Regions from separate parts of the Streptomyces sp. NPDC001450 genome, predicted to be linked through region 1. Evidence: riboswitches for the same ligand, from Rfam matches in the RefSeq annotation. Region 1 holds a riboswitch; each other region holds the start of a gene.
What was found. A riboswitch is a leader RNA that binds a small molecule or an ion and turns the genes downstream of it on or off. The one in region 1 is predicted to bind cyclic di-AMP.
Positions count from the first base shown of each region.

Region 2: linked by a shared signal. The riboswitch ahead of ACWC5O_RS02095 (hypothetical protein) and the one ahead of ACWC5O_RS28815 (transglycosylase family protein) in region 1 are both predicted to bind cyclic di-AMP.
Region 3: linked by a shared signal. The riboswitch ahead of ACWC5O_RS15715 (M23 family metallopeptidase) and the one ahead of ACWC5O_RS28815 (transglycosylase family protein) in region 1 are both predicted to bind cyclic di-AMP.
Region 4: linked by a shared signal. The riboswitch ahead of ACWC5O_RS36045 (NlpC/P60 family protein) and the one ahead of ACWC5O_RS28815 (transglycosylase family protein) in region 1 are both predicted to bind cyclic di-AMP.

Region 1 covers NZ_JBSFHY010000029.1:111,344-118,763, reverse strand. Annotated here, with positions in the region: gene ACWC5O_RS28825 (FtsB family cell division protein) at 1-373, opposite strand, end outside; gene eno (phosphopyruvate hydratase) at 511-1,806, opposite strand; gene ACWC5O_RS28815 (transglycosylase family protein) at 2,183-2,872, opposite strand; cyclic di-AMP (ydaO/yuaA leader) riboswitch at 2,877-3,045, opposite strand; gene ACWC5O_RS28810 (transglycosylase family protein) at 3,228-4,271, opposite strand; gene ACWC5O_RS28805 (cytochrome P450 family protein) at 4,468-5,736, opposite strand; gene ACWC5O_RS28800 (tetratricopeptide repeat protein) at 5,733-7,420, opposite strand, start outside.
Region 2 covers NZ_JBSFHY010000002.1:54,820-62,239, reverse strand. Annotated here, with positions in the region: gene ACWC5O_RS02125 (hypothetical protein) at 1-677, opposite strand, end outside; gene ACWC5O_RS02120 (flavodoxin family protein) at 1,033-1,491, opposite strand; gene ACWC5O_RS02115 (class I SAM-dependent methyltransferase) at 1,614-2,255, shown strand; gene ACWC5O_RS02110 (lipoprotein) at 2,347-3,042, shown strand; gene ACWC5O_RS02105 (GNAT family N-acetyltransferase) at 3,064-3,696, opposite strand; gene ACWC5O_RS02100 (DUF1996 domain-containing protein) at 3,816-5,786, opposite strand; cyclic di-AMP (ydaO/yuaA leader) riboswitch at 6,118-6,289, shown strand; partial or broken gene ACWC5O_RS02095 (hypothetical protein) at 6,300-7,420, shown strand, end outside.
Region 3 covers NZ_JBSFHY010000012.1:86,331-93,750, reverse strand. Annotated here, with positions in the region: gene ACWC5O_RS15725 (M16 family metallopeptidase) at 1-617, shown strand, start outside; gene ACWC5O_RS15720 (M16 family metallopeptidase) at 614-2,017, shown strand; cyclic di-AMP (ydaO/yuaA leader) riboswitch at 2,242-2,406, shown strand; gene ACWC5O_RS15715 (M23 family metallopeptidase) at 2,419-3,174, shown strand; gene ACWC5O_RS15710 (GntR family transcriptional regulator) at 3,373-4,068, shown strand; gene ACWC5O_RS15705 (HPr family phosphocarrier protein) at 4,252-4,533, opposite strand; gene ACWC5O_RS15700 (bifunctional acetate--CoA ligase family protein/GNAT family N-acetyltransferase) at 4,711-7,420, shown strand, end outside.
Region 4 covers NZ_JBSFHY010000043.1:8,920-16,339, forward strand. Annotated here, with positions in the region: gene ACWC5O_RS36035 (hypothetical protein) at 1-201, shown strand, start outside; gene ACWC5O_RS36040 (tellurite resistance/C4-dicarboxylate transporter family protein) at 205-1,173, opposite strand; gene ACWC5O_RS36045 (NlpC/P60 family protein) at 1,276-2,457, opposite strand; cyclic di-AMP (ydaO/yuaA leader) riboswitch at 2,466-2,638, opposite strand; gene pcrA (DNA helicase PcrA) at 2,902-5,394, shown strand; gene ACWC5O_RS36055 (M23 family metallopeptidase) at 5,444-6,943, opposite strand; gene ACWC5O_RS36060 (esterase/lipase family protein) at 7,199-7,420, opposite strand, start outside.

The DNA of each region.
Region 1 (7,420 bases):
GGTCGATCACGACGTATCCGGTCTCCCCGGGCATCACATAGTGCAGCCGGCGCCGGATCTGCTGCTCGGCATAGGCGTCGTCCTGCCAGCGCGCCTTGAGGTCGCGCAGCTGTTCCACGCGCTTGCGGGCCTGCTCCTGCTGCCGCTGCTGGTCGGCGATCTCGGCGCGCTGGGAGACGTACTGCCGCATCGGATAGGCGAGCGCGACGATCAGCGAGCAGAGCACGAGCGCCAGCAGTGCGGCGCGGCCGGTGAGGCGGGAGCGGCGGGCCTGCCGCTTGGTCTGGGAACGGTAGACGCGGGCCGCCGTCTGCTCGCCCAGCAGCTTGAGCCTGGTCGCGGTGGAGAACCGGTCCCGGTCCTTCACGGCCATGTCCCCGCCTCCCCTTCACACGTGCGTACGTCCCCGCACACGGTACGGGACCGGGTACGGGGACGTACGTACGACTGGCTAAGGCTTAGCCCGAGATGGGTCAGCCCTTGGAGATCTCCAGGCCGCCCTTGCTGTGCCTACTGGTTCGCAGTGCGAAACCGCGGGAACGCGCTGCGGCCGGCGTACACCGCGGCGTCGTCGAGGATCTCCTCGATGCGCAGCAGCTGGTTGTACTTGGCGACGCGCTCGGAGCGGGCCGGGGCGCCGGTCTTGATCTGGCCGCAGTTGGTGGCGACGGCCAGGTCGGCGATGGTGACGTCCTCGGTCTCGCCGGAGCGGTGGGACATCATGCACTTGAAGCCGTTGCGCTGGGCCAGCTCGACGGCGTCCAGGGTCTCGGTCAGCGAACCGATCTGGTTCACCTTCACGAGCAGGGCGTTGGCGGTGCCCTCCTCGATGCCGCGGGCCAGGCGCTCCGGGTTGGTGACGAACAGGTCGTCGCCGACCAGCTGGACCTTGTCGCCGAGCTTGTCGGTGATGACCTTCCAGCCGGCCCAGTCGTCCTCGAACAGCGGGTCCTCGATGGAGACGAGCGGGTAGGCCGCCACGAGCTCCTCGTAGTACTCCGTCATCTCGGCGGCCGAGCGGGACTTGCCCTCGAACTCGTACTTGCCGTCCTTGTAGAACTCGGACGCGGCGACGTCGAGCGCGAGCGCGATCTGCTCGCCGGGGATGTAGCCGGCCTGCTTGACGGCCTCCAGGATGAGGTCGAGCGCCTCACGGTTGGAGCCGAGGTTCGGGGCGAAGCCGCCCTCGTCGCCGAGGCCGGTGGACAGGCCCTTGCTCTTCAGGACCTTCTTCAGCGTGTGGTAGACCTCGGTGCCCCAGCGCAGGGCCTCGGAGAAGGACTCCGCGCCGATCGGGGCGATCATGAACTCCTGGATGTCCACGTTGGAGTCGGCGTGCGAGCCGCCGTTCAGGATGTTCATCATCGGCACCGGCAGCAGGTGCGCGTTCGGGCCGCCCAGGTAGCGGAAGAGCGGGAGGTCGCTGGCCTCGGAGGCGGCGTGGGCGACGGCGAGGGAGACGCCGAGGATGGCGTTGGCGCCGAGGGAGCCCTTGTTGTCGGTGGCGTCCAGGTCGAACATGGCCTGGTCGATCAGGCGCTGCTCGGTGGCGTCGTAGCCGACCAGCTCCGGGCCGATCTGCTCGATGACGGCGAGGACGGCCTTCTCGACACCCTTGCCCTGGTAGCGGTTCGGGTCACCGTCGCGCAGCTCGATGGCCTCGAAGGCGCCGGTGGAGGCGCCGGACGGGACGGCGGCACGACCCGTGCTGCCGTCGTCGAGGCCGACCTCGACCTCGACCGTGGGGTTGCCTCGGGAGTCCAGGATTTCCCGGGCTACGACGACGTCGATGGACGGCACGAGCATCTCCTTCGTGGATGTGACGCTGGTTGTGCGGGGCTTGTGTGCCTTGCGCCTAGAGCCTAACCGTCCCGGGGGCGTCGGCCACCGACCGACCGACCCGTGGACAGCGAGGGACAGGGAGACCGTACCTATTGTTCACGCTCGGAACAAAGGGGCTGGTGGATGAGGCCGGTCGAAGAGTGGGGAACAGGCGGGGAGACAGAGGGGAAACGGGGCGGAGAGCAAGGTGGCGACACAAACAACCCCGCCCCGGCGCGTACGGGGGAACACGCGCCGGGGCGGGGAGCCCGTGGGGGACGGGGGGGGGAAGACCCTCACGAGGCCCTCAGTGTGGGGGCAGGCCTTGTGAGAGCGCTGTGGTTCCGATGGGAGCCAGGTGTCACTTCAGGTGCAGCTGCTGGCCCGGGTAGATGAGGTTCGCGTCCTCGACGATGTCCTTGTTCAGCTCGAACAGCTTCTTCCAGCCGCCCTTGACCTTGTGCTTCTCGGCGATCGTGCTGAGGGTGTCACCCTTGACGACCTTGTACTCGCCGTCACCCTTCTTGACCTTCTTGCCGGTCGGGGTGGTGACGGTCTTGCTCGCGGCCGGGCGCTCGGCGGAGCGGGAGGCGGCCTGCTGCTCGGCGGCGCGGGTGGTGGTCATGGCGGTCTTCGAGGAGCCGCTGCTCGACGGGGCCGCCGCGGTGCCGCTGTACGGGGTGCTCGACAGGCCCGTGCCGCAGACCGGCCAGGCGCCCTTGCCCTGGGAGGCGAGGACCTTCTCGGCGACGGTGATCTGCTGCTGCTTGGTGGCCAGGTCGGCGCGGGCGGCGTAGGCCGTGCCGCCGTAGGCGGCCCAGGTGGAGGCGGAGAACTGCAGGCCGCCGTAGTAGCCGTTGCCCGTGTTGATCGACCAGTTGCCGCCGGACTCGCACCGGGCGACCGCGTCCCACTCGGAGGCGGTGGCGGCGGAGGCGTTGCCGGCCGCCATCAGCGGGGCGGCGATGGCGGCGCCGGTGACACCGGCGAGCGCGATGACACGGGTGGCCTTGAACGGACGACGGTGCTTGCCCTTGCCGGAGAACAGCATGGATCGATCCCCTCACCGACGCCTGCGAGGTGAGCTGTCGGGTTCGGGCCGGTTGAGTTGCCCGGCCGCGGCCCTTACGGGACGCGGCTTCACCCCAAGCCGGTGCCGGCATCAACTGCCGGTCCCGGCGCTTACCTTGGGTCCCCCGCTCCTGCCTACGGCGCATGACGCGACGACTGTTCCCGGGCGGCCGCTGGCAGGACTCGGCGTTGCGGATGCCGGGGCTCGTGGTGACGAGCGGCCTTGACCGTAGACAGGCGATCGGCGGAATTTCAAAGACGATCAGGGCTTCTGAGACTCATCCCACACTTTCGCCAAAACGGACATTAGGCGTTAAGTGGGGCGTCAACTCTCGCTACTTATCGCCCTTTTCGGCACCGACTTTCAGGGTCTGACCGGCACTGATGTGGTTCGGGTCGGCACCGACGGCCTTCTCGTTCTTGGCGTAGAGCGCGCGCCATCCGCCCTCGAGGTCAAGGGAGTCGGCGATGGAGGCCAGGGTGTCGCCCTCACGGACGGTGTAGGTGTCCGCGTCACGGCCGGCGTGGCGACCCGGCGGGGTGTCGTTCTGACCGTTTGTCGCGCTTTCGTCCGCACTGGCACCGCGGTGACGTCCGCCACTACCGAGGGCGCCGGTGTCGACCAGGCTCCAAGAGCCGCTGGTCTGCCACGAATTGTCCGAGTCTTCCGTTGCGGGATCCGTGGTGACGGACTCGCCCCCCTGGACGTCCCCGGAGTCGGGCGATGCGGATTTGTCGGACTTGGGAGTGTCCGTGCTCTTGCCGGAGTCCTTGGAGTCGGCGTCCTTGTCGGCGCTCGGGGACGGCTTGCTCTTCGCATCCGAGGAGGAGTCGGACGAGGGCGACGAGGCGGACGAATCCGGCAGGTCGGATGAGTCGGAATTCTTCCCGGAATCGGAATCGCCGTCCGAGTTGGACGAGTCCGAGGACTTGGAGGAGTCACCGGAGTACGCCGAGCCCGAGTCGGAGCCCGAGACGCCCGTGTCGACGTCCACGGAGCCGGACTTCGAGGTCATGCCGGCGAGCAGGGCGCAGGTGGCCCAGGGGGTGGTGCCCTGGTCGGCGAGGATCTTCTCGGCGACGGCGATCTGCTGCGAACGGCTTGCCTGGTCGGCGCTGGAGGCGTACGCCGCGCCGCCGTACTTGTCCCAGTCGTCCTGGGATATCTGCAGGCCGCCGTAGTAGCCGTTGCCGGTGTCGGCGCTCCAGGAGCCACCGCTCTCGCACTCGGCCACCTTGTCCCACGTGGTGCCGTCGGCCGCGTTGGCGCTCGCCGCGCCGAGGAGCGGGATGGCGATGGCGGAGCCGGTCACGCCGGCCGCGACGAGCAGGGCCGGAGCCTGACGGGGGCGACGGTGACGACCGTTCCCGGAGAGCATGCGGAAGCCTTTCGTGCGACAGCGGGGCCGGCGTGGCGGATGGAACTCGGGGGCCACGCTGATGAGTGAACGTATCGGCAGACGATCACTTGTCACAAGTTAATGCCGCGCAGATCACGTGAAGATCACAGAAGAGAGTGCCTGTCATGTTCGGCTGTACGAACGTCTGCCCGTGTCCGGCCTGTTCGAGCCGCGCTCAGGGGACGGGCGTGAACTCCACGGGGAGGGTGCGCAGGCCGCGCATGATGAGCCCGCCGCGCCAGCGCAGTTCGGCCGGGTCCGCCCCGAGCCGCAGGTCGGGCAGGCGGGTGAGGAGGGTGGCGAGCGCGGTCTGCCCCTCCAGACGGGCGAGCGGGGCGCCGAGGCAGTAGTGGATGCCGTGGCCGTAGCCGAGGTGCTGGTTGTCCCGGCGGGACAGGTCCAGGACGTCCGGGTCGGCGAACCGCTCCGGATCCCGGTCGGCGGCGGCGAGTACGACGAGCACCGGGTCCCCGGCGGCGATGTCCTGCCCGCCGATGGTGAGCGGCCGGGTGGCGAACCGCCAGGTGGCCAGCTCCACCGGGCCGTCGTAGCGCAGGAGTTCCTCGACCCCGGTCTCCAGGAGGTCCCTCTCCCCGGCGGCCAGGGACCGCTGCAGGCGGTGGCGCTGCTCGGGGTGGGTGAGCAGGGCGTAGGTGCCGTTGCCGATCAGGTTCACGGTGGTCTCGAACCCGGCGAACAGCAGGATGAAGGCCATCGCGGCGGCCTCGTTCTCGGTGAGGTGCTCGCCGTGGTCGGAGGCGCGGATGAGGCCGGAGATCAGGTCCTCGCCCGGGGTCGGCTCGGCGGGCAGCGCCTCGCGCTTGCGGTGGATGAGGTCGGCGAGATACCCGCGCATCTTCTTGACGGACCGGGCGACCCCGCCCCGCGGCCCTCCCCCGTGTCGGATCATCATCCCCGCCCAGTCCCGGAATTCGTCCTGGTCCTCGCGCGGCACGCCGAGCAGGTCGCAGATCGCGTAGATGGGGAGCGGGAACGCGAACTCGTGGATGAGGTCGGCCGAGCCCCGCTTCGCGAACCGGTCGATGAGGTGGTCGGTCAGCTCCTGCACCCGGGGCGCGAACTCGGCGACCCTGCGGGGCGTGAACGCCTTGCTGACCAGCCGACGCAGACGGGTGTGGTCCGGCGGGTCGATGTTCAGCAGGTGCGTCATCAGCTCGGCCTTGCGCTCGCCCGGGATACCGGTCTTCCCCTTGGCGTGCGCGGGCTCGTCGTGATGCGCCGGGTTCTTGCTCAGCCGCTGGTCGGCGAGGGCCTGCTTGGCATCGGCGTACCGCGTGACCAGCCAGGCCTCGACCCCGCTGGGCAGCCGGGTCCGGTGCACGGGGGCGTGCTCGCGGAGCCAGGCGTAGGCGGGGTAGGGATCGCTGGCGAACTCCCAGGTGAAGAGGTCGGGGGCGGCCGGGGGGTGGGGGTCGTTGGTCACTCCTTGACGGTATCCGGCTTCCCGGACGTCTCGCCGAGCGCCTTCAGCGCGGCGGGGTGGCCCATGGCGGCGGCTTTGCGGTACCAGGCCAGGGCTCCCGGGTTGCTGCCCTGCTTCTTCAAGAGGGTGGCGAGCAGAAAGGCGCCATAGGCGTCACCGAGTTCGTACGCCTTGCGATACCAGGTGACGGCCTCGTCGACCCGGCCCTGCTGCTCCAGCAGGAACCCGAGGTGGGCCGCTTGCATGGCTGTCCCGTTCTCGGCGTCCTCGCGACAGTAGCGTTCGGCCTCCTCGAGCGACTGGTTGAACGGGCGCACGAGCGCGTGGTCGGCCCTGTGGTCCCCGGCAGCGGCGGCACGCCGGAACCAGACCTCGGCCAAGGGCTCCTCGTCCGACGCCCGATGCAGCGCTCCATAGCTCATCGCGACCTCGGTACGGCCCACCACCATCGCCGCGTCGTACCACTCGGCGGCGCCATCGTGGTCCCCGGCCCCGAACAGCAGATCGCCCAGGAGGTGGGCGGCCTCCCCGTTTCCCCTGTTGGCCCCCCACCGCAGCCATCGCGCCGCCCACTCTCGCAGCAGCTTGCCGAGCAGTGTCGCCGCCTCCGCGTCCCCCGCCCACGCCGCCGTCTCCAGAAACGGCTCCGCCTGCTTCTCATGACCGCGCTCCACCAGCAGCCGCCCGAGGTGTCCCGCCGCCTTGGCCATCCCGGCCTCGGCCGCCCTCCGGAACCAGACCTCGGCCTCCTCCCCGGCCCCCAGACTCTCCTCCAGCAGCCCGAGCCGATACATCGCCGCCTTGTCCCCGCCCTCGGCCGCGTCCCGGAACGCGGTCCGCGCCAGCGCGGCCACCGTCTCGAAGTCGTACGCATCGTTCTCGCGCGCGACCTCCACCGCCCGATGCCACAGCGCCACGCTCACCGGCGGAAGGCCGCCGTCCTCCTCCGCCATCTCCACGAGACAGGCCGCGGCCTCCCATGCCCGCGGCCCGCCGCGCCGCAGCAACGGCAGCACCCCGAACCGCTCCTCCGCCGCCCACGCGAACGCCTCCTCCGCCGACTCCCGGTCCAGCCCGGCAGGAACCTCGTGCGTCTGGTGCACCTGCAGGATCAGGTCCTGCGGCAACGGCCCCCTGAGCCCGCACCGCGCCAGATCGACCGTCGCCCGCACCAACGCGTGCCCGCGCGGGTGCCGGTCGGGGCGCCGGGCACGCCGCCACTCGTCCCAGAGCAGCGGGGTGACGGCGAGATAGGCCGCGACACCCTCCGGGCCACTGCGCCAGACGGCCTGCGCGAGCCTCGGGTCCCCCGCCCCCTCCGCCCTCCCCCGCTCCGCCTGGCTCCAGTCGCGCGGCAGCTCCACGAACTGCGCCAGGTCCAGCACCCGGCCGCGTGACGTCTGCCGGTGCTCGTCGTAGGCGTCCTCGCGCAGCGTGGCGAGTACGACCACGCCCTGCCCGGTCAGCCGTGCCAGCAGCCGTGGCTCCAGGCCGCCGTCGCCGAGGTGGCCGTCGAGGTCGTCCAGCCACAGCACGCACCGGTCCGGCCGGCCGCGCAGCAGGTCGGGCAGGCCCCGCAGGTCCGCGTGCCGGGCCGGTGCGTACACCCGGGCCGTCGGGAGCACGGTGGCCAGGGCCGCCAGCGCCGTACGCGACTTCCCGGCGAACGGCTCCCCGAGGACGA
Region 2 (7,420 bases), on a different contig from region 1:
GCGCCCTCGCTCTGGTCCGTGCCCGCGAGACGGGCGGCGCTGACGCCGTGCACCGGACCGGCGGGCAGGCCGCGGCCGGCGGCGAGTGCCCGGCCGGTCCCGTCGTGCTCCGGGTCCTCGTCGAGCAGGGCGCGGATGGCGGGGAGTTCGGCCATCAGGGGCGCGAGTCCGGACAGGGAGCGCTGGGCTCCCTGGTCCCTGAGCAGGGCACGCAGGGCCCGTACGGCCTCCAGGTCGTGGTCGGCGGTGACCGCGGCCATCAGCATGCGCATGCCCGGGTCGCGCTCGAACTCGGGGTGGTCGAACAGCACGGCGGCGATCCGCAGGCGCAGGGAGGTGACGGCCACCAGCGCGGCCAGGCTCTCCCGGCCCAGCACCTCACCGGCCACGCCGAGCACATGCCCCATGCCCTTCGGTGCCGTGATCGCAAAGCCGCCGAGGCCCTCCTTGTTCGTCAGGGCCCGCAGCAGCGCCCACTGGGCGGCGAGAGCGGTACGGGGACGGCGGCGCGCGGAGGCGGTCAGGGCCGGCGCGAACAGCGCGGTGCTGGTGCGTGTGGACACCTCGCGGATGCCCTCGGCGACGTCCACGACGTCCCGTGCGCACCGGCGCAGCAATTCCTTGGTGTCCTGCTCGTCCTGGGCGGTCCGTCCGCGTATGTGGCCGTCCGCTCCCATACGACGCTCCCTCGGCTCGACGACGTTCGACGGTGTGCGACCGCGCCCCGGGGACGCGGTCCGCCTCCTCATCGTCGGCCAGCGGCACCGCGCCCGCACCTTCGTCCATCCAGGCAGAGGATGTGCGCCGGGTCCGAGATCGCCGTGCGCGCCTGGGCCGGGGCCGGACGCGGCTCCCGCACAAGCGCCGCACATGACCCCCTCCACTGGCCCGCTCCTGCGCGCGGGAGGTGCGGGCGTGACCACGTCCGCCCGACACCCGAACGGTCTACGGGCCCCGCCCCCCGGCACGGTCCCGGTCGGCCTTCCGGTGCACAGCCGTCACCTGCTCACGCCCGTCGTCGGCACCTCACCGTCAGGCCTCGGCCATGAGCCCGGCCGCGACCGTGGCGCCCAGCTCCCAGCAGGCCTGCACGTCGGCCTTGCCGGGTTCGCCGGTGACGGTCACCGCGTCGGTGGCACGGCGCCAGCCGAGGCCGGTGGTGAGGGCCTCGATGGCGCGCACGGCGCCCGTGACGTCGCTGCCGCCGTGGACGTAGTAGCCGAAGGGCCGGCCCCGGGTCTCGTCCAGGCAGGGGTAGTAGACCTGGTCGAAGAAGTGCTTGAGGGCGCCGGACATGTAGCCGAGGTTCGCCGGGGTGCCGAGGAGGTAGCCGTCGGCCTCCAGGACGTCGGAGGCGGTGGCGGACAGGGCGGCCCGCCGTACGACGCGGACACCCTCGATCTCCGGTGTGGTCGCGCCGGAGACGACGGCCTCGAACATGGCCTGGCAGTTGGGCGAGGGGGTGTGATGCACGATCAGCAAGGTAGGCACGTTCCGAACCCTGCACCGCGGGCGCCGCAGTCCGCAAACGGCACCCGGCGCGCGACATTGTGGGCCCCGGCACGGGAGTGCGACGATGCCGGGCACCTGGACGGGACACGGGAGGAGCTGTCTTGGGCGAGGACGAACAGCGGGCACCGGCCGCGGTGGTGTTCGACGCGCTGGGTCTCGACTACGAGAAGGCGTTCGCGTCGTCCGACGCGCACCGGGCCTCGCTGCGATGGCTGCTGGACCGGCTGGATCCCGGCAGCCGGGTGCTGGACGTGGGCAGCGGGACGGGACGGCCGACCGCGCAGACCCTCGCCGAGGCGGGGCACAGCGTGCTGGGCGTCGATGTCTCCCCGGTGATGGTCGACATCGCCGCCCGGCAGGTGCCCGGGGCCGAGTTCCGGCTGGCCGACATTCGTGAACTGCCGCTCGCCGAGGGCTCGTTCGACGCGGTGTGCGGGTACTTCTCGCTGCTGCAGATGTCCCGTGCCGAGCAGTCGGCCGTCGTGCGCCGGATGGCACGTGCGCTGCGGCCCGGCGGGCTCGCGGTGCTGGCCACCGTGCCCCTCGACGTGGAGGCCGTCGAGGCGGTGTTCATGGGACAGCCGGTGCGAGTGACGAGCTTCGACGCCGGGGACTTCGCGCAGCTGGCGACCGGGGCGGGCCTGACGGTCCTGTCCGAGGAGCACGCCACGTTCTCCCCGGCCCATCCCGACGCCGTACCCGAGCCGCATCTGTTCCTGCACTGCCGGCGGGACGGGGACTGAGCCCTCCCCTCCTCCTGGCCCCCGCTATTGCGTACGGCGATGTCGGTGCCCTCGGTTACAGTGGCCGCGCCGAACAGGAGGGGAGACGACGGTGCAGGTCAGGGTGGGGTCCGTGCGAGGCCGGGTGGTCCAGGCGGTGGTGCTGGCGGCGGTACTGGGAGGTTGCTCGCAGTCGCCGGACGGGGCGGCGAAGGCGTCGGGGAGCCCGTCGGCCGCCGGGAGTGCGGGGGCGAAGAGCGCGGTCGCGGCGCGCGGCGGCACCATCGGTGCCGCGGGGTCGGCCTGCGAACTGCCCGTCAGCTTCGACATCGCCAAGAGCTGGAAGCCCAAGGGGATCGACGCCGGGAAGGAGCTGTCGAAGGCATCGAAGGGGTCGGACGGCGACCTGAGCGGAGCCCTGGCCGACGCCTTCCTCCGGCAGGGCCCGGTCACCACCGCCTGTGAGATCGACGCCAAGCCCGCCGGCAAGATCGGCTTCCTGCGGGTGTGGACCGGCGAGCCGGGCGACGCCGACGCGCGTACGGTCCTGCGGCAGTTCGTGGCCGCCGAGGACAACACCAGCAAGGCGAAGTACGGCTCCTTCAGGACGGCCACCGGCCTGTCCGGTGTCGAGGTGGAGTACCTCTACACGAGCAAGCTCCTGGAGGAGACGAAGAAGGAGAGCGCCCTGGCGGTCTCGACGCCCCACGGCCCTGTCGTGCTGCACCTCGGCGGGATGGACACCGAGGAGCACAACGCGATGCTGCCCGCGTACGAACTCGCCAAGCAGACCCTGCGCGTCCTCTGACGGACGCCGTCGGACGGGTGCTCAGTCCGGGGCCGTGGCCCGGCCCAGATACGTGAGCGGGCCGGGGTCCGCAACCGGGATCTCGTGGAAGCCGAGCCGGTCGTAGAACGCGCGGGCGGCCGTGTTGGCGGTGACCATGCCGAGGTGGACGGCCGGAACGCCCTGTGCGCGCAGGGCGTTCAGCAGCGTGTGCATCAACCGGCGTCCGTGTCCGCGCCCTTGCCAGAGCGGCAGCAGGTCGATGTGCAGATGGGCGGGGTAGGCGGCGAGTTCGGGTACGAGCATGCGTTCCGGGCGGTGCAGAAGGCCGAGCATCTCCTCGGTGGGCGTGCGGGGCGGCGCGGTGGGTTCCGGGTAGCGGTCGGCCAGCAGGGGGATCCAGGTCCGCCGGAAGTCCCTGACGAACCGCTCGGTGTCCGCCGTACCGAGGACGTACCCCACCGCCTCGCCTTCGCCGTCGTCCAGGACGAAGGCCAGGTCCGGGTCGAGGTGGCAGTAGGGCTCGGCGAAGATCGACGGCATCAGGCGCAGGTCCGGATAGAGGGCGCGGGAGTCGCCGCCGTTGTGCGCGGTGCGAACGCAGATGTCGGCGACCGCGTCACGGTCGGCGGGGCGGTAGGGGCGGATCGCGGGGCGGGTGTCCGTGGGTGGCATGCGGACATCTTCATGCGCTTGGGAGCGCTCCCACAAGCGGCTGGCCGGCTCCGGACAACGAAGCGGCGGCCGCACCGCTGGAGGGTGGGGCCGCCGCTTCGCTGTTCCGTGACGTGCGGTCAGTACCGCAGGCGCTTGGCCCGGATCAGCATGACGAGGCCGGACAGGGCGAGCAGCGTGCCGATGGCGGCGGGCCACAGGTGCGCGCCGGTCTCGGCGAGACCGCCCTGGACCGCCTGGGGTTCGGACTGGGCGGCAGGGGGCTGCGCCTGTGCGGCCGGGGACTGGGCGGCCTGACTGCCGGCCGGGGTCTGGGTGGCCTTACCGACCTCGCCTGCGCCCGAGTCGGACGGTGCGGTCGACGCGGCCTTGTCAGCCTTGCCGGCCCTGGCGGGAGCGCTCTGCCCGGTCTGGCCGTCCTGCTTGCCGGACTGGCTGTCGTGCTTGGCGGGCTTGTCGTGCTTGGTGGTGTTCGCCGGCGAGGTCGTCTTGTAGGTCCGGGGCTCCTGCGTCGAGTCGGAGGAGGCCGGGGCGGGCTCGGCCGGGGCGCTCGTGCCGGGGTCGGCCGTGGCGCCGCCGTTGCCGGGGGCCTCCGTCGCACCGTTGTCGTCGCCCGGGCTCGGGGCCGTGGTGGCACCGGAGTCGTCACCGCCGCGAGGTCCGCAGGTCCGGCCGGAGTTGATGCAGTCGACCATCTCGCGCATCAGGTCCTCGTCGAAGACGTTGATGAAGTCGCCGTGGTCGGTGACCGGCTTGTGCAGTTGCTCGGGGAAGGAGTCCACCGCGAAGAGCGGCACCGTCCGCCCGCCGTCGTTCAGGCTCGGCGCGGCGACGTCGTAGACGATGCGCTGGACCAGCTGCGGGATCGCCCGGAAGCCCTCGGGGCAGGCGCCGTCGGGGCCGGCGAAGGCCACGTGGGTGCGGTGGTTGGCGCTGTCGATGTTGCGGCCGTCCCAGCAGCTCTGGAAGTGGAAGGTGCGCACCACGTCGCTGCCGGACGGACACAGCGGGTACTTGTCCTTCAGCTGCCGGTCCTCGAAACCGGTGCAGCTCCACGAGGCGTTCGCGTTGGCGGGGCCGTTGACGAAGGCCTTCGCGTCGCCGGTGATGATGCGCAGCAGGCGCGGCATCTCGGTGACCTTGCCGCGCGGGTTGCCCACGAAGGTCAGTGTCACCTGCTTGGCCGTGACGATCTGGCCCGCGTTGCCCTCGGTACCACCGCCCGGGGCACCGGCGTCCCGTTCCTGCTTGCCGTTCTGCAGCCGCAGCACCGGCCAGTAGTACGTGGACTTGTCGCCCTGGTCCACGCAGCTGGTCTCGGCGCTGGCCAGGTCCTCGTCGCTGGCGAAGGCGTTGTTGGACTGGTTGCCGATGTAGTCGTGGAAGTGGTGGGCGCCGTTGGAGACGCCGGGCGCGACGATCACGTTGTCGGAGTTGAACAGGCCGCCTGCGTTGACACCGCACTCGGAGGTGAAGGTGCCGCGCGAGGCGTCGGCCTGCTGGGGCGGGTTCGGCACGTTCGGCTGTACGGAGGTGATGTCCGCGTAGTCGGAGGCGACGGGGCCGTTGCCGCCCTGGCCGGCGCCGTTCTGGCCCTGGCCGGAACCCTGTTGGGCTCCGTCGCTCGGGGTGGCGCTGCTCTGGCCGGCGTCGCCCGTGTCGCCGCCCGCGCCGTCCTGGCCGGGGCGCAGGGTGCAGGCGGCCAGGGATTCCAGTCCTTCCGGCCGGTCCCCCACCTGGTCGATGGCGACGGCGATCCGCTCGATCGTGGCCGACCGCTTCTCCTTCAGCGGGTTCATGATGGGGTCGTCCGCGGCCGAAGGGTCCTGGCGGACGGACTCGGCCGACGCCTGGAGCTGCTGGTACGCGGCCGCGATCTGCTGGTCCAGCTGGGCGAGTTCGCGGTCGACGGCCTCGCGGGCGCCGTCCGGCACCGTCGTCAGCCGGCTGCCGACGTCCGGACAGTCGATCGTGGCCATGCCCGCGGAGCGGACCTGCCCCGTCGCGTCGGGGCCGCTGTCCCCGCCCCATGTGCCCTCGGAGGCCGAGGCGTAGACATTCGCCGCGACGAGCCCGCCTCCGCCCAGCATCAGGGCGACCGCTGCGAAGGTCGCGCGTCGTGCACGGGTCGGGCGTCTGCGCGTGTTGCGTCCCACGGAAGTACCTCTGAGTCTGTCGAGCGGCTCGGCATGGAAATCCCCCGCCCCATACGGATCCGGGCGCCCGAGTGTTCAGGCGTCCCGAGAATTCATCAGAATCTCATAGGCACCGCGCCACCCAGGGGGTGCCTCGTCTCGAACGGCAAGACGAACATCACATATCCGTATCGGACATTGCGCACTTCAACCTTCACACGGGCCACACAAATTGGCTAGGTTGACGACCAGGCCGCACGGCTCCCCCGGCGAACCGCGCCGGGCCGCGTGGCCCCCGCCGAATCCGGTGCACCGTGGAGTGCGGCCGGAGCCGGGGACCCGACCGACTTCGGGGTGAATCGGCCAACGCCCTTGCAGGCGACGGCCGTAGGGCACGCCTTCCGGAACCCACCGCCCGAACCCGACAGCCGGCTCGGTAGGCGGAGCACGGAAGGAGTGCGTCCCTTCATGGCGACGGACAGCCGCGACGAGGTCCGGCAGCGGATCAACTCCCTCTACGACCGGGCCGAGGACGAGACGGGGAACTTCAACGCGACACGGGCCATGGCGGGGGCGACGCGGACTCGTGGTGTTCCGCTGGCCAAGCGGCCGAACCGGCGCTCGGACCCGGCCCTCGACGAGGTGGCCAAGCAGTGGTTCGAAGGGGCGCGGGCCAAGCTCGGCCCGTCCGTACCCGCGGTACTGCCGGCGGACCGGATGCCCGGCCGGCGGGCCGCCCCGGCCCTCCCCGGGGACCGAGGCGACGGCGATCGCCCCGCTCGCGACCGGGAGACACCGGGACGAGGCCTGCCGGAGTTGCCCGCCGGCCCCTCGGGGAGGACGGGTGCCCGTGCGTTGCCGGAGCTGCCGAGCGGGGCCGCCACCGAGCTGACCGCTCGGCCCGTCCCCGAACTGACGAGCCGTGCCCTTCCTGAACTGACCAGCCGGGTCATGGAAGTAGCGGCCGACCGCACCGCTCCGGAGCTCCCCGGCCGAGCCGCGGCCGAGCCGCCGAGCCGGGCCATGCTGGAACCGGCGGGCCGCACCTCGGCGCAGACGACCGCCCTCCCTCTCCCCGCTCTGCCCGCCCCCCCGACGCCCCCGCAGCAGGAGTCCCGGGCACTACCTGCCCCCGGCACCGAGTCCCGGCGACCCGCCCCGGCGGTGTCCAAGGCGGAGAACCGGCGGAAACTCGCCGCGGCACGGGACCTGTTGTCCCGCGGCATCGCCCTGCGCGCCGCGGCTGCCCAGCCCACTCCCGCGCCGGACGCCCTGGGCACCGCAGCGGGTCAGGCACCGCAGCCGGCCGAGGACCAGTGGCGCGCACCGCAGTGGGCGGCACCTGGCGTGTTCCCGGCGCAGGAAGCGGCCACCGCGCTCGGCGTCACCGCGCTTCCTGCCGCCACCGAGCCCTTCAACCGCCCGACCGCGACAGCGCCCCTGACCGACACCGGCTCCTTCGCCGCGCCCTTGCCCTCGGCCCTCCCGACCGACACCGGCTCCTTCGCCGCACCGCTCACCGTCGACACCGGGTCCTTCGCCGTTCCTCTCCCGACCGACACCGGCTCGTTCGCCGCACCTCCGACTGC
Region 3 (7,420 bases), on a different contig from region 1:
TGATGGCCGCCTACCGGCTCCCGCAGGACGGGACCCGCCGGGCGGACGCGGCCGACCTCGCCCTGACCGTCCTCGGCGGCGGCGAGTCCTCCCGCCTGTACAACCGGCTCGTGCGCCGCGACCGTACGGCCGTCGCGGCCGGCTTCGGCCTGCTGCGCCTGGCCGGTGCGCCCTCGCTCGGCTGGCTGGACGTGAAGACCTCCGGTGACGTCGAGGTGCCGGTGATCGAGTCCGCGATCGACGAGGAGCTGGCCCGGTTCGCCGAGGAGGGCCCCACGGCCGAGGAGATGGAGCGCGCCCAGGCCCAGTTGGAGCGCGAGTGGCTGGACCGGCTCGGCACGGTCGCCGGGCGCGCCGACGAACTGTGCCGGTTCGCCGTCCTGTTCGGCGACCCGCAGCTCGCCCTCACCGCCGTCCAGCGCGTTCTCCAGGTGACCCCCGAGGAGGTCCAGGAGGTCGCCAAGGCCTGCCTGCGCCCCGACAACCGCGCGGTCCTCGTCTACGAGCCCAAGCACCCGGAGACCGTCCAGGACGCCGACGTCCCCGAAGACCCGGAGCAGGAAGCCACCGTAGAGGCGGGCGCCGACCAGAGCGACAACGAGGAGACGGCCAAGTGACCGAGCTCGCCACGATGGACTTCCACCCCCAGCCGCAGCCGGGCGAGGCCAGGCCCTGGGCGTTCCCGGCCCCCGAGCGCGGCACGCTGGACAACGGCCTGACCGTGCTGCGCTGCCACCGCCCCGGCCAGCAGGTCGTCGCCGTCGAGGTGCTGCTGGACGCGCCCCTGGACGCCGAGACGCCCGCTCTGGAGGGCGTCGCCACGATCATGGCGCGGGCCTTCTCGGAGGGCACCGACAAGCACTCCGCCGAGGAGTTCGCCGCCGAGCTGGAGCGGGCCGGCGCCACGCTCGACTCGCACGCCGACCACCCCGGCGTCCGCCTCAGCCTGGAGGTCCCGGCCTCCCGCCTGGCCAAGGGCCTCGGCCTGCTCGCCGACGCCCTGCGCGCGCCGGCCTTCGACGAGAGCGAGGTCGAGCGGCTGGTCCGCAACCGTCTGGACGAGATCCCGCACGAGCTGGCCAACCCCGCCCGCCGCGCCGCCAAGGAACTCTCGAAGGAGCTGTTCCCGGCGACCTCGCGCATGTCGCGGCCGCGCCAGGGCACCGAGGAGACGGTCGAGAAGATCGACGCGGCGGCCGTACGCGCCTTCTACGACCGTCATGTGCGGCCCGCCACGGCCACCGTGGTCGTGGTCGGCGACCTCACCGGCACCGACCTGGACGACCTGCTCGCCGACACCCTGGGCGCCTGGACCGGCACCGCGGGCGCGCCGCGGCCCGTGCCGCCGGTGACCGCCGACGACACCGGCCGGGTGGTCATCGTCGACCGGCCGGGCGCCGTCCAGACCCAGCTGCTCATCGGCCGGATCGGACCCGACCGGCACGACCGCGTGTGGCCCGCCCAGGTGCTCGGCACCTACTGCCTCGGTGGCACCCTCACCTCCCGCCTGGACCGCGTCCTGCGCGAGGAGAAGGGCTACACCTACGGCGTGCGCTCCTTCGGGCAGGTCCTGCGCTCCGCGGCCCCCTCTTCCCCCGGAGGGGCTACGGGCGCCGCGATGCTCGCCATCAGCGGCTCCGTGGACACCCCGAACACAGGTCCCGCGCTGCAGGACCTGTGGAGGGTGCTGCGCACGCTCGCGGCGGAGGGCCTGACCGACGCCGAGCGGGACGTCGCCGTGCAGAACCTGGTCGGTGTGGCGCCGCTGAAGTACGAGACCGCGGCGGCCGTCGCGAGCACGCTGGCGGACCAGGTCGAGCAGCACCTGCCCGACGACTTCCAGGCGACGCTGTATCAGCAGCTCGCCGGCACCGGCACCGTGGAGGCCACCGCGGCGGTCATCAACGCCTTCCCGGTGGACCGCCTCGTGACCGTCCTCGTCGGTGACGCGGCCGAGATCAAGGCGCCGGTCGAGGCGCTCGGCATCGGCGAAGTCACCGTCGTGGCAGCCGAGTAGCGGCCTTACGGCGCCTCGCGCGCGTGGGGGCCCTGACGACCCGACGGGTCGTCAGGGCCCCTTGCTGTGCGGAGCCCTTCCCCAGATGTCCGAATTGGGGCAGAGGTTGCCTGTCTGGCCTGTGGGATGCGCTACAAAAGCCCGGATCCGTTTGGGGATCGAAAGTCGGGCCGCATAGCGTCTTCCGGGCTGTCCGTCAGGCAGTGCGCCGCGCCCGCGGCACCGGACAGCCATCGCCGAGTCCCCGTACGGCGCGAGCCAGGGGAGCCGGGGACCCACCGTAGTCCCCTGGGGTGAATCGGACGCCCGCGCGTGAGCGAGGGGGCCCGTAGGAGACCTTCCTGCTCCGAACCCGTCAGCTAACCCGGTAGGCGAGAGGGAAGGAAAGGACCAACCACTTCATGGCGTTCATCTGCGCCACCGGGAAGCACCGCAAGCCCGGCCGGGTCAAGCGCACCACCGCTCAGGCGGCCGGTCTCGCGGCCCTCACCACCACCGGTGTCATCGGCACCCTCGCGGCCACCCCGGCGCTCGCCGCGGAGAACCCCGTCGAGGAGACCGGCCTCACCCCGGTCATCACCGTCAGCGACACGGTCGCCGAGCAGATCGACGCGCAGGCCGAGGCCCAGCAGGTGGCCGCCCGGCAGAAGGCGGCCGAGGAGGCCGCGGCCAAGGTGGCCGCCGAGGAGGCGAAGAAGGAGCGCGAGGCCCAGGCCCGCGCCGCCCGCGAGGCCGAGCGCAAGCGCCTGAACGCCTTCGTCGCCCCGATCGCGCACTCGTACGTCTCCACCGGCTACAAGGCCAGCAGCTCCCTGTGGTCCTCCGGTTCCCACACCGGCATCGACTTCCACGCGGCCAGCGGGACGTCCGTCCACGCGGTCGGCTCCGGCACGGTCGTCTCCACCGGCTGGGGCGGCGCGTACGGCAACCAGATCGTGATCCGGATGGCCGACGGCATGTACACCCAGTACGGCCATCTGTCGTCCATCGGCGTCGTCGTGGGCCAGAAGGTCCTCCCGGGCCAGCAGATCGGCCTGTCCGGCGCGACCGGCAACGTCACCGGACCGCATCTGCACTTCGAGGCCCGTACGACCCCCGAGTACGGCTCGGACGTCGACCCGATCGCCTACCTCCGCCAGCACGGCGTGAACGTCTGACGCTCCGGCGCACGCCATCCCGAAGCCCCGGCTCGCGAGCCGGGGCTTTCGCCGTTTTTCGCGGTGCCTGTCGCATCCGCTGTCCAAAAAATATCCATGGATTCCAGCCTGCCGTCGGAAATTCCGGCTCATTGCAATAGAGTCACGGAACACGCGTCCATCGTCGACGTTTCACGGGGATTAAGGCGGAGGTCGGTCATGCGTATTCCGGCGCACTCGGTGTGCACGGCGATCCGGGACGACATCGTCGCGGGTGTCTACGAGCGCGGCGGCCGCCTCACCGAGGAAGTCCTCGCCCGCCGCTACGGAGTCTCGCGCGTCCCCGTCCGCGAGGCCCTGCGCACCCTGGAGGCGGAGGGCTTCGTGGTGACCCGGCGGCACGCGGGCGCGTGCGTGGCCGAGCCGACCGAGCAGGAGGCCGCCGACCTGCTGGAGATGCGCACGCTCCTGGAGCCGCTCGGTGCCTCCCGGGCCGCCCAGCGGCGCACCGAGGCCCATCTGAAGGTGCTGCGGGGTCTGGTCAGGCTGGGCCAGGAGCGGGCCAGGCGGGGCAACAGCGAGGATCTGCGCTCGCTGGGCGGCTGGTTCCACGAGACGCTGGCGCAGGCCTCGGGGAGCCCCTCGCTGAGCTCGATGCTGACCCAGCTGCGGCACAAGATCGCCTGGATGTACACGGTGGAGGCGCCGCTGAGCCCGGTGGACTCCTGGGCGGAGCACGGCGCGATCGTGGACGCGGTGGCACGCGGCGACAGCGAGCGCGCGCGGGCGATCACGGCCATGCACACCGAGCGGGCGACGGGCGGGCACCGGTTGCGGTTCACCTCGGGCGGGGACCGTTCCGAACGTGTGAGGAACTCGCAACATGCCGTAAACATGTCGAGTCTGCGGCATTAACACGGGCGCCGTATACAAAGGGGAGATATTCGGTGGGCGGGTATTTCCGCTGCCCTTTTCTCGGCGTGCCGTGAATTCCCGGTCGCGGGCCTTCGGTGTGCCTGCGTCGAATTCCTCGGACTGGGCGCGAAAAACGCGGAAGCCGCGCCACCCGGAAAGGGTGACGCGGCTTCCTGGCACACCTCAGACGGTCTCGGGGAGTTCTTCCAGGCCCTCGGAGACCAGCTTGGCCAGTCGGTCCAGGGCGATGTCCGCGCCCTCGGCGTCGGAGGCGAGGACGATCTCCTCGCCGCCCTGGGCGCCCAGGCCCAGGACAGCCAGCATGGAGGCCGCGTTGACGGGGTTGCCGTCAGCCTTGGCGATCGTCACCGGGACACCTGCGGCCGTGGCGGCCCGGACGAAGATGGAAGCGGGGCGGGCGTGGAGGCCCTCGGCCCAGCCGACGTTGACGCGGCGCTCAGCCATGTGTTGCTGCCCTTCAGTGTTCAGGGTTGTCTAGACCAGTTTCCCATATCGCGAAGCGTGCCCGGAGCGGTTCTGCGTCCCGCTCCGGTGTGCCGTCGGACCGCGGCCTCGGTCCGACTTCCGTCCCCCACAGACTGCCTCGCGCCGTTGTCGTACGCGAGCCTTACTCTGGGGCCCATGCAGAGCCCGGCGGACCGGCACGACCGGCACGAGTACCCCGCCCACTGGGAGGCGGACGTGGTGCTGCGCGACGGGGGTACCGCGCGCATCCGGCCCATCACCGTTGATGACGCCGACCGCCTGGTCAGCTTCTACGAGCAGGTCTCGGACGAGTCGAAGTACTACCGCTTCTTCGCGCCGTACCCACGACTCTCCGCCAAGGACGTCCACCGCTTCACGCACCACGACTTTGTGGACAGGGTGGGACTTGCCGCCACGATCGGCGGCGAGTTCATCGCCACCGTACGCTATGACCGCATTGGCGCCGACGGTCTGCCCGCCTCCGCGCCCGCCGACGAGGCCGAGGTCGCCTTCCTGGTGCAGGACGCCCACCAGGGCCGCGGGGTCGCCTCCGCCCTTCTGGAACACATCGCGGCCGTCGCCCGCGAGCGCGGCATCCGCCGCTTCGCCGCCGAGGTGCTGCCCGCCAACACCAAGATGATCAAGGTGTTCACGGACGCCGGGTACACGCAGAAGCGCAGCTTCGAGGACGGCGTCGTACGCCTGGAGTTCGACCTCGAACCCACCGACCGCTCCCTCGCGGTCCAGCGCGCGCGGGAGCAGCGCGCCGAGGCCCGCTCGGTACGGCGGCTGCTGGCACCCGGCCCCGTCGCGGTCGTCGGCGTCGGCCGCGCGCCCGGCGGGGTGGGCCGAAGCGTCCTCGACAACATCCGGGACGCCGGCCATCCCGGCCGTCTGTACGCCGTGAACAAGGCCTTCCCCGAGGACCTCAACGAGGTCGACGGGGTGCCCGCGTACCGCTCGGTGCGGGACATCGAGGGCCCGGTGGACCTCGTCGTCGTCGCCGTACCGGCCGAGTACGTACCCGCGGTGGTCTCCGAGTGCGGCGAGCACGGGGTGCAGGGACTGGTCGTGCTGTCCGCCGGGTACGCCGAGAGCGGGCCCGAGGGGCGCGAGCGGCAGCGGGCCCTGGTCCAGCTCGCGCGTGCCTATGGCATGCGGATCATCGGCCCGAACGCCTTCGGTGTCATCAACACCGCGCCGGACGTCCTGCTGAACGCCTCGCTCGCCCCCGAGATGCCCCGCCCGGGCCGCATCGGGCTGTTCGCGCAGTCCGGGGCCATCGGCATCGCGCTGCTGTCCCGGCTGCACCGGCGCGGAGGAGGCGTCACCGGGGTCACCGGGGTGTCCACCTTCGTGTCCGCCGGGAACCGGGCCGACGTCTCCGGCAACGACGTCCTCCAGTACTGGTACGACGACCCGGAGACCGACGTCGTCCTGATGTACCTGGAGTCCATCGGGAACCCGCGCAAGTTCACCCGCCTCGCCCGGCGCACGGCGGCGGCGAAGCCGCTGGTCGTGGTGCAGGGGGTCGGCTCCGCGCCGCAGGGGCACGCGGTACGGGCGACACGGCTGCCGCATGCGACCGTCTCCGCGCTGCTGCGGCAGGCCGGGGTGATCCGGGTCGACACGATCACCGAACTGGTCGACGCGGGGCTGCTGCTCGCCCGGCAGCCGCTGCCCATGGGGCCGCGCGTGGCGATCCTCGGGAACTCCGAGTCGCTGGGGGTGCTGACGTACGACCGGTGTCTTGCGGAGGGGCTGCGGCCGTCGCCTCCGCTGGACCTGACCACCGGGGCGACGGCGGAGGACTTCCATCGGGCGTTGTCGCGGGCGCTGGCGGATGAGACGTGCGACGCCGTCGTCGTCACGGCGATCCCGGCGATCGGGGAGGGGACGCCCGGCGACGCGGAGCTGGCGGAGGCGCTTCGGTCGGCTGCGGCTGCCGTTCCGGGAAAGCCGGTGCTGGTGGTGCACGTGGAGCTCGGGGGGCTTGCGGAGGCGTTGTCGGCCGCGGCCAGTACGTCACCACAGGCCCTCGCGAAGGCACCCGGTGCTGAGGGCGGTGCCCCTTCCCCACTCTCGGCTTCGCTCGAGCGGGGGGACCCCCATCGCCCTGCGGAACGACCGCCCACCGCCGTGCAGGCCCCCTCGGAGGACGCTCCCTCTCGTCTCATCCCCGCCTACCCCGCCGCCGAGCGCGCCGTCCGGGCCCTCGCCGAAGCCGTGAAGTACGGGCAGTGGCGGCGGGAGGCCGCCGATCCGGGCAGGGTGCCGGAGTACGACGACATCGACGAGAGGGGGGCAGCCGAGCTGATCGAAGGGCTGCTGGAGCGTGGGCAGGGGCTCACGATCGGGCAGGCGGAGACCTGCGAGCTGCTCGAGAAGTACGGCATCCACGTGCGCCGGGCGCTGGCCGCTCCCACCCCGGACGCCGCCGCCGAGGCCGCCCGCACCCTCGGCTACCCCGTGGCCCTCAAGGCCACCGCCCCGCACCTCAGGCACCGGGCCGACCTGGGCGGCGTACGCCTCGACCTGGCGGACGAGGAGCAACTGCTCAGGGCCTACGCCGAGTTGACCGAGCTGTTCGGGCAGCCAGAGGAGCTGCGGCCGGTGGTGCAGGGGATGGCGCCCCGGGGTGTCGACACGGTCGTACGGGCGGTGATCGATCCGGCCGCCGGGGCCGTGCTCTCCTTCGGCCTGGCCGGGGCCGCCTCACAGCTGCTCGGGGACATGGCGCACCGGCTGATCCCGGTCACCGACCGGGAGGCGACCTCGCTGGTGCGGTCGATCCGGACGGCGCCGCTGCTGTTCGGCTGGCGCGGCTCCACGCCCGTGGACACGCCCGCGCTGGAGGAGCTGCTGC
Region 4 (7,420 bases), on a different contig from region 1:
GGTGTGGCCCTGGTCGGCCTCAACCAGGCCGAAGGCCACCACGTCAACACCGTCAAGATCGGCGTGAAGCTGGCCCTGCTGATCGTCATCCTCGGGCTGGTCTACGTGAAGCGTGACGAGGAGAAGGTGGACAAGAGCCTCTTCGGGCTGGTCGGCCTGCTGACCATGGCGAACATCTTCATCGCCGTGCTGTGGACGTGACGCTCAGCGCCGTCCGCTGATCCCGGCGCGGGCCGCGAGAACCGCGCCCGCCGCGCCCGTGAGCCACGCCGCCACCGCCACCCACACCAGGACCCGCCCCGGTCCCCTCGGCCACGCGATGCCCACGGCCGCCGCCACCGACAGCATGGCCGCCCCGGTCATCCCCATGGGGAACACCGTCGCCCAGCGCCGCATGTCGTAGCGCGGCCGCGGCCGGGCCACCTCGGCGACGAGCAGGACCACGTAGCAGGCCAGATCCAGGAAGAGCAGCGCCACCGTCACGTTCCGCAGTACGCCCCGGTCGTCGTCGTTCCACAGGTACAGCCGCGCACTGTCGGCGGAGAGCAGTCTCGCCCCGGCCAGCGCCGAGATGGCGAGCGCCCCGCCCGCGATCCAGTGGTCCCCGGCCCCCTCGAGGACCTGCCGCGGATCGAAGCGCAGCAGGGCGAGGCCGTAGAGCACCAGGCCCAGCCAGAACAGCACCAGCGCGGCGTGGGCGAGCCATGCCGTCGTCTCGGCCGCGGCCAGCGTGGCCGCCAGTACCGCAAGCCCCTGTGTGGCCACACAGCACAGGAACACCGCTCCCGGCATGTGTCGCTCCCAGTGCTGTACGACCAGGTACAGCAGCACCGGCCAGAGCGCCACGGCCAGAACCAGCGACGCCTCGGCCAGGGTCTGCCGGCCGAGCGCCGAGAACCGGGTGCCGAGCACGGCCGTGGCGGCGACGGCGGTGAGCGCGCCCGGGCTGTGTGCCTCGGCCACCCAGCGCTCCCGCTGCGCCACCAGCCGTGCGAGGAAGTCGGCGGCCAGCGCCGCCCAGGCGACGCAGGCCAGCCACAGGAAGACGCGGGACACCGTCTCGGTGCCCGTCAGATGCAGGCCCAACGACACGATGCCGGTCGCCATGACGGCGGCTCCCGCCGCCGGCGGACGCCCCGCCCACCACGCACGCAGAGCCGAGATGCCGGGCATGCGCCCGATGCTAGGCAGCCGCGCGCGCGGGGCGCGGAGGCCACGCGCGCGCGGCGTTCGAAAGCTCGAAAAGAGGACGGTCGGGCCGGACGAAGGGGATGGTCAGGCGGGTCGGACCACGCTGTGGATGATCGATTCGCCGCCGTAGTAGATCGACTCCTCGCGGACGTACGCGCCGGGCTTGGGAGCGTGGATCATCATGCCGTTGCCTATGTAGATGCCGACGTGGCTGATGTCGTCGTAGAAGAAGATCAGGTCGCCGGGCTTCGCGTCGGCGAGGGAGACCGTGGTTCCCACGTTCACCTGGTCGTAGGTGGTGCGCGGGAGCGAGACGTCGGCGGCCTTCCAGGCGGCCTGGGTGAGGCCGGAGCAGTCGTACGAGTCGGGTCCGGTGGCGCCCCACACGTACGGCTTTCCGATCTGGGCACGGGCGAAGGCGATCGCCTTCTCGGCCTTGGTGGCGTACGTTCCGGAGGACGTCGACGACCCGCCGGACGAGCCGCCGGACGTCGACGAGCCGCCGGAGGTGGACGAGCCGCTCGTCTGCTGTGCCTGCTCCTGCGCCTTGGCCTGTGCCGCCTGCTGCTTCGCCAGCTCCGCGGCCTTGCGTGCGGCCTCCTCCTGCTTCTGCCGCTCGATCGCCGCCAGCCGGGCCTTCTCCTCGGCCGTCAGCTGGGACAGCAGCTTGCGCGCGGCGGCGAGCTTCTTCTGGACGGTGGCCTTGGCGGTCTGCAGTTCGTTCTGCGACTCGGACAGCGTCTGGAGGCTCTTGGCCGCCTCCTGCCGCTTCTTCATGGTCGCGGCCTGCTCGGTGACGTAGTCGTCGACGGCGCTCTTCTGGCGCGAGGTCAGCCGGTTCATCAGCTGGCTCTCGTCGAAGTAGTCCTGGGGACTGTCCGCGAGCAGGAAGGTGGCGGTGTCGGGCGTGGCGGCCCCGGTCCGGTACTGGGCGGCGGCGAACGAGCCCAGCTCCCCGCGGGCCTTGTTCAGCCGGGCGGTCCGCCGGGCGACCTCGTCGCGCAGGGAGTCGATGTGGGTGCGCTGCTTGCCGGTCTGCTCCTTGGCGGCGTTGTACTTCTCGGTCGCCGACTCCGCCTGGCGGTAGAGGTCGTCGACCTTCTTCTCGACCTCCTCCAGGCTCGGCTTTCCATCGGTCGAGGGAGCGGCGTCGGCCGTCTGGGACAGCACGGCCACGGAGGTGAGAGCGGCGGTGGCGGCGAGGGCTGGGGTGCGGAAACCTGCTCCGAGTGTGCCCGCGGGGCGCGGCTTGCGGTGCGACGCCAAGGGAGGCGACTCCTTCCATGTGCCGCCTACCGGGTTAGCTGTCGGGTTCGGGCGGGTGGTCGGAAGGTTTGCCCTACGGCCCTCGTCCCGGGCGGGACGTGTGCCGATTCACCCCAAGGTTCGGTGGGTCCCCGGCTCCGGTCACCGTGCGGGGGTGCGCCGGACTCGGCGGAGGCCGCGCGGATCGGCGACGTTCGCCGGAAGGGGGCGCGCGGCCCGCCCCGCAACCTAGCCAACTGGTGTGTCTCGTGTGAAGGTTGGTGCACGATATGTCCGATACATTTTCGTGACCTCGGCGTGGGATCGCTCCCGTGTCACGGGGTGATTCCGCTGTGTGAGGGGCTGTTCGGCCCTCCCGGGCACGAAGGACCGGCTCCCCGTGAACCGGCCATGTTCCCGGGACGGCGGCCGGTTGTCGGTGCGGCGCCCTAGACTCGGAGAGCGATGAGCAGCCTCTTTGACGACAGCTTCCTGGCGGACCTCCAAGCCCCTCGCGGGCGCGAGGAGGAGCCCCCGCCGCCGCCCGAGGACGATCACGCTCCGGAGCCGCTTCCGGACGATCTGTTCGGTGGGAAGTTCGACGTGCCGCCGGACCGGGACGCGTACTACCGCGACGGCGCCCCCCGCCCCGCGATCGACGCGGCAGCCCTCCTGGAGGGGCTGAACGAGAACCAGCGCGCCGCGGTGGTGCACGCCGGCTCCCCGCTGCTCATCGTCGCCGGCGCCGGCTCCGGCAAGACCCGTGTGCTCACCCACCGCATCGCCCACCTGCTCGCCGAACGGAACGTGCACCCGGGCCAGATCCTCGCGATCACCTTCACCAACAAGGCCGCGGGCGAGATGAAGGAGCGCGTCGAGCAGCTCGTCGGCCCGCGCGCGAACGCGATGTGGGTCATGACCTTCCACAGCGCGTGCGTGCGGATCCTCCGGCGCGAGTCGAAGAAGCTCGGCTTCACGTCGAGCTTCTCCATCTACGACGCCGCCGACAGCAAGCGCCTGATGGCCCTGGTCTGCCGCGACCTGGACCTCGACCCCAAGCGCTTCCCGCCCAAGTCCTTCAGCGCCAAGATCAGCAACCTCAAGAACGAGCTGATCGACGAGGAGGACTTCGCCGCCCAGGCCGCGGACGGTTTCGAGAAGACCCTCGCCCAGGCCTACGCGCTCTACCAGTCGCGGCTGCGCGAGGCCAACGCGCTCGACTTCGACGACCTGATCATGACGACGGTCAACCTGCTGCGCGCCTTTCCGGACGTTGCCGAGCACTACCGCCGCCGCTTCCGGCACGTCCTGGTCGACGAGTACCAGGACACCAACCACGCCCAGTACGCGCTGGTGCGCGAGCTGGTCGGCACGGGTGAACGTGCCGCCGAGGACGTCGACACCCCGCCGGGCGAGTACGACCTCCCGCCCGCCGAACTCTGCGTGGTGGGTGACGCGGACCAGTCGATCTACGCCTTCCGGGGCGCGACCATCCGCAACATCCTCCAGTTCGAGGAGGACTACCCGAACGCGACGACGATCCTGCTGGAGCAGAACTACCGCTCCACGCAGACCATCCTGTCCGCCGCCAACGCGGTCATCGAGCGCAACGAGTCCCGCCGCCCGAAGAACCTGTGGACCAATGCCGGACAGGGCGCCCGGATCACCGGCTACGTCGCCGACACCGAGCACGACGAGGCCCAGTTCGTCGCCGACGAGATAGACCGCCTCACGGACGCGGGCGAGGCGAAGTCCGGGGACGTCGCCGTCTTCTACCGCACCAACGCCCAGTCCCGTGTCTTCGAAGAGGTCTTCATCCGCGTCGGCCTGCCCTACAAGGTCGTCGGCGGCGTCCGCTTCTACGAGCGCAAGGAGGTCCGGGACGTCCTGGCCTACCTGCGCGTCCTCGCCAACCCCGAGGACTCGGTGCCGCTGCGCCGCATCCTCAACGTCCCCAAGCGGGGCATCGGCGAGCGCGCCGAGGCGATGATCGACGCCCTCTCCCAGCGCGAGAAGATCAGCTTCCCGCAGGCACTGAAGCGCGTGGACGAGGCGTACGGCATGGCCGCGCGCTCCACCAACGCGGTCAAGCGGTTCAACACGCTGATGGAGGACCTGCGCACGATCGTGGAGTCCGGCGCCGGACCGGCGACCGTCCTGGAGGCGGTTCTCGAACGCACCGGCTACCTGGCCGAGTTGCAGGCCTCGACCGATCCGCAGGACGAGACCCGCATCGAGAACCTCCAGGAACTCGCGGCCGTGGCCCTGGAGTTCGAGCAGGACCGCGGGGAGGGTGAGTCGGTGGCGCTGTCCGACTTCCTGGAGCAGGTCGCACTGGTCGCCGACTCCGACCAGATCCCCGACGAGGACGAGGAAGGCTCCGGCGTCATCACCCTGATGACCCTGCACACCGCCAAGGGCCTGGAGTTCCCGGTCGTCTTCCTGACCGGCATGGAGGACGGCGTCTTCCCGCACATGCGCGCCCTCGGCCAGACCAAGGAGCTGGAGGAGGAGCGGCGGCTGGCGTACGTCGGCATCACGCGCGCGCGGGAGCGGCTCTACCTCACCCGGTCGGCGATGCGCAGCGCCTGGGGGCAGCCCTCGTACAACCCGCCCTCCCGTTTCCTGGAGGAGATCCCGGCCGCCCATGTGCAGTGGAAGCGGACGGGAGCCGCCGCCCCGGTGTCCTCCGGGCCGGCTTCCGGGATCGTGTCCTCGCTGTCCTCGTCCCGCTCCCGCTCGTCGGCGGCGGGCGCGTCCGGGTTCGCCACCCGGCGGGCCTCCGAGAAGCCGGTGGTGTCCCTGGCCGTCGGCGACCGGGTCACCCACGACCAGTTCGGGCTCGGCACGGTCGTCGCGGTGTCGGGCGTGGAGGACAAGGCCCAGGCGACGATCGATTTCGGGGACGGGAAGCCGAAGCGGCTGCTGCTGCGGTACGCGCCGGTGGAGAAGCTGTAGGGAGACGAGTGAGCCCCGCCGGATCGGCGGGGCTCGGTTCGTCGGCGGCTCAGGTCGGGTCCAGGCCGTGGCTGCGCAGCCACGGCAGGGGGTCTATGGCCGCCCCGCCCGCCGGACGTACCTCGAAGTGCAGGTGCGGGCCGGTGGAGTTGCCCGAGTTGCCGGAGTAGGCGATCGGGTCGCCGGCCTTGACGGCCGTACCGGAGGCGACGCGGTAGCTGGAGAGGTGGCAGTACCAGGTCTCCGTGCCGTCCTTCGCCGTCACGATCATCATGTTGCCGTAGGCGCTGTTCCACTTCGTGGAGACGACGCCGTCGGTCGCGGACATCACCGTGGTGCCGTACGAGACCGGGAAGTCGATGCCCGTGTGCACGGACATCCAGTTCACGCCTGCCTGGCCGAAGTAGGCGCTGAGCCCGTGCTGCGTGACCGGCAGCGCGAACTTGGGACGCAGCCGCTCCTTGAGCGCGGCCTCCGCAGCCGCCTTCTTCTGCTGCAGTTCCTGCTGCGCCTTGAGGTCGATGCGCTCCTGCGTCCGGCTGGCCCGGTCGGCGAAGTCGTCGGCCCCGGCGGAGAGGGTCCGCAGCTGGGCGTCCAGCTTGCTGTTGGCGACGGACGGCTTCACCGCGTGCGCGTGCGCGTCCGAGGCGGAGGCGGTGGTGTCCTTGCCGTCGTCGGTCAGGCCGCCGACGGAGGCGGCGGCGATCCCGGCGACCCCCATCACACAGACCGAGGGCACGGCGACGGTCAGCAGCGCGGAGCGCTTGGGGGGCGTACGGCGCCGGGAACGCGCCGCGCTGCGGGAGCCCGCGCGGGTCGCCGGGGCCGGGGTGGCCTCTTCCTGGTCGTCGAGCAGGGACGGGACTGCGGGCAACTCGCCCGTGTCGCCCAACTCGCCGTGCTCGGACGGGATTTCGATGAACTCGTCGACGTGCTCGAAGGAGGCCGTGGCCTGCTGGTCGAACGGTTCGCCGACCTGCTCGAACGTGGCCGTGGCCTGCTGGTCGAACGGTTCCGCAAGCTGCTCGTGCGCCGCGGCCGTGCCGTCGGAGTTCCACTGCGTGGCGTCGTACGCGCCCGTGTCGAACGTCTGCGTGCCCCACTGCCACTGCTGGGTGGGGTCGGCGACGGCGGACTGGTCGGGCTGGAGCCAGGCGTTCGCGTCCCACTGGCCGCTGATGTCGTTCCCGGTGGCCTGAGCGGGGACCGACCAGGCGGTGTTGTCGTACACGCCCGAGTCGTAGGCGGCGTGGTGCTGGGCCGCGTACGGGTCGTAGTTCAGGGTCTGGCCGGTGCCGGTCTGCCACTGCGTGGTGTCGTACGCGCCGGTGTGCTGCTCATTGCCCGGGAGGCCGCCGAAGAGCGGGTCGGTGGCGAAGGATCCGGTGCCGGTGGTGCCGCTCGCAAAACCTGTGGCGTCGTAGCCGCCGTACGTGGTGAGGTCGTCGTACTGGGCTTCCTGCGCCCCGTACTGCGCGTAGTGCGCGGCGGAGGCGTCGGAAGCCGGGGCCGGGGTGGTCATGGTCCCCGACGGGTGACGGTCGTTCACCAACTTCTCTTTCGCCTCGACAACAGGGGCTGCCAGAGCAGTGCGGCGACTGTACCCGGCGGTACGCGGGCGCGACAATCTTCCGCCGGTTTCGCGTGGGCCGGAAACGGGCAATCGGCCGTGTTTTGGCGGACGGCGGACACGAGTTTGGCCCTGTGTTCGAAGAGTGTTCGATGTCAGGTGACCGTGCGTCACCTGTGTACCGGCTGTGCCGCGCCCATGCCGTCGCCTTGACCGCCTGTCCGGCCGCCGCCCTCAGGCCACCGTCAGGCCGCCGCTGAGCGGTTCCTCGGGGAGGGTGTTGTCGAGCGCCTCGCGTATCCCGGCCGCCACCGCGGGGTGCACCGGCAGCGCGAGATGCCCGATCCCGGTCACCAGGACGTTCAGGACGTCCAGGTCGGGATGATCGACGCAGGCCGTCTCCGGCGGGTCCATCACGGAGTCGAGGTCGCTCCAGAAGCTGACGAACCGGGTCCG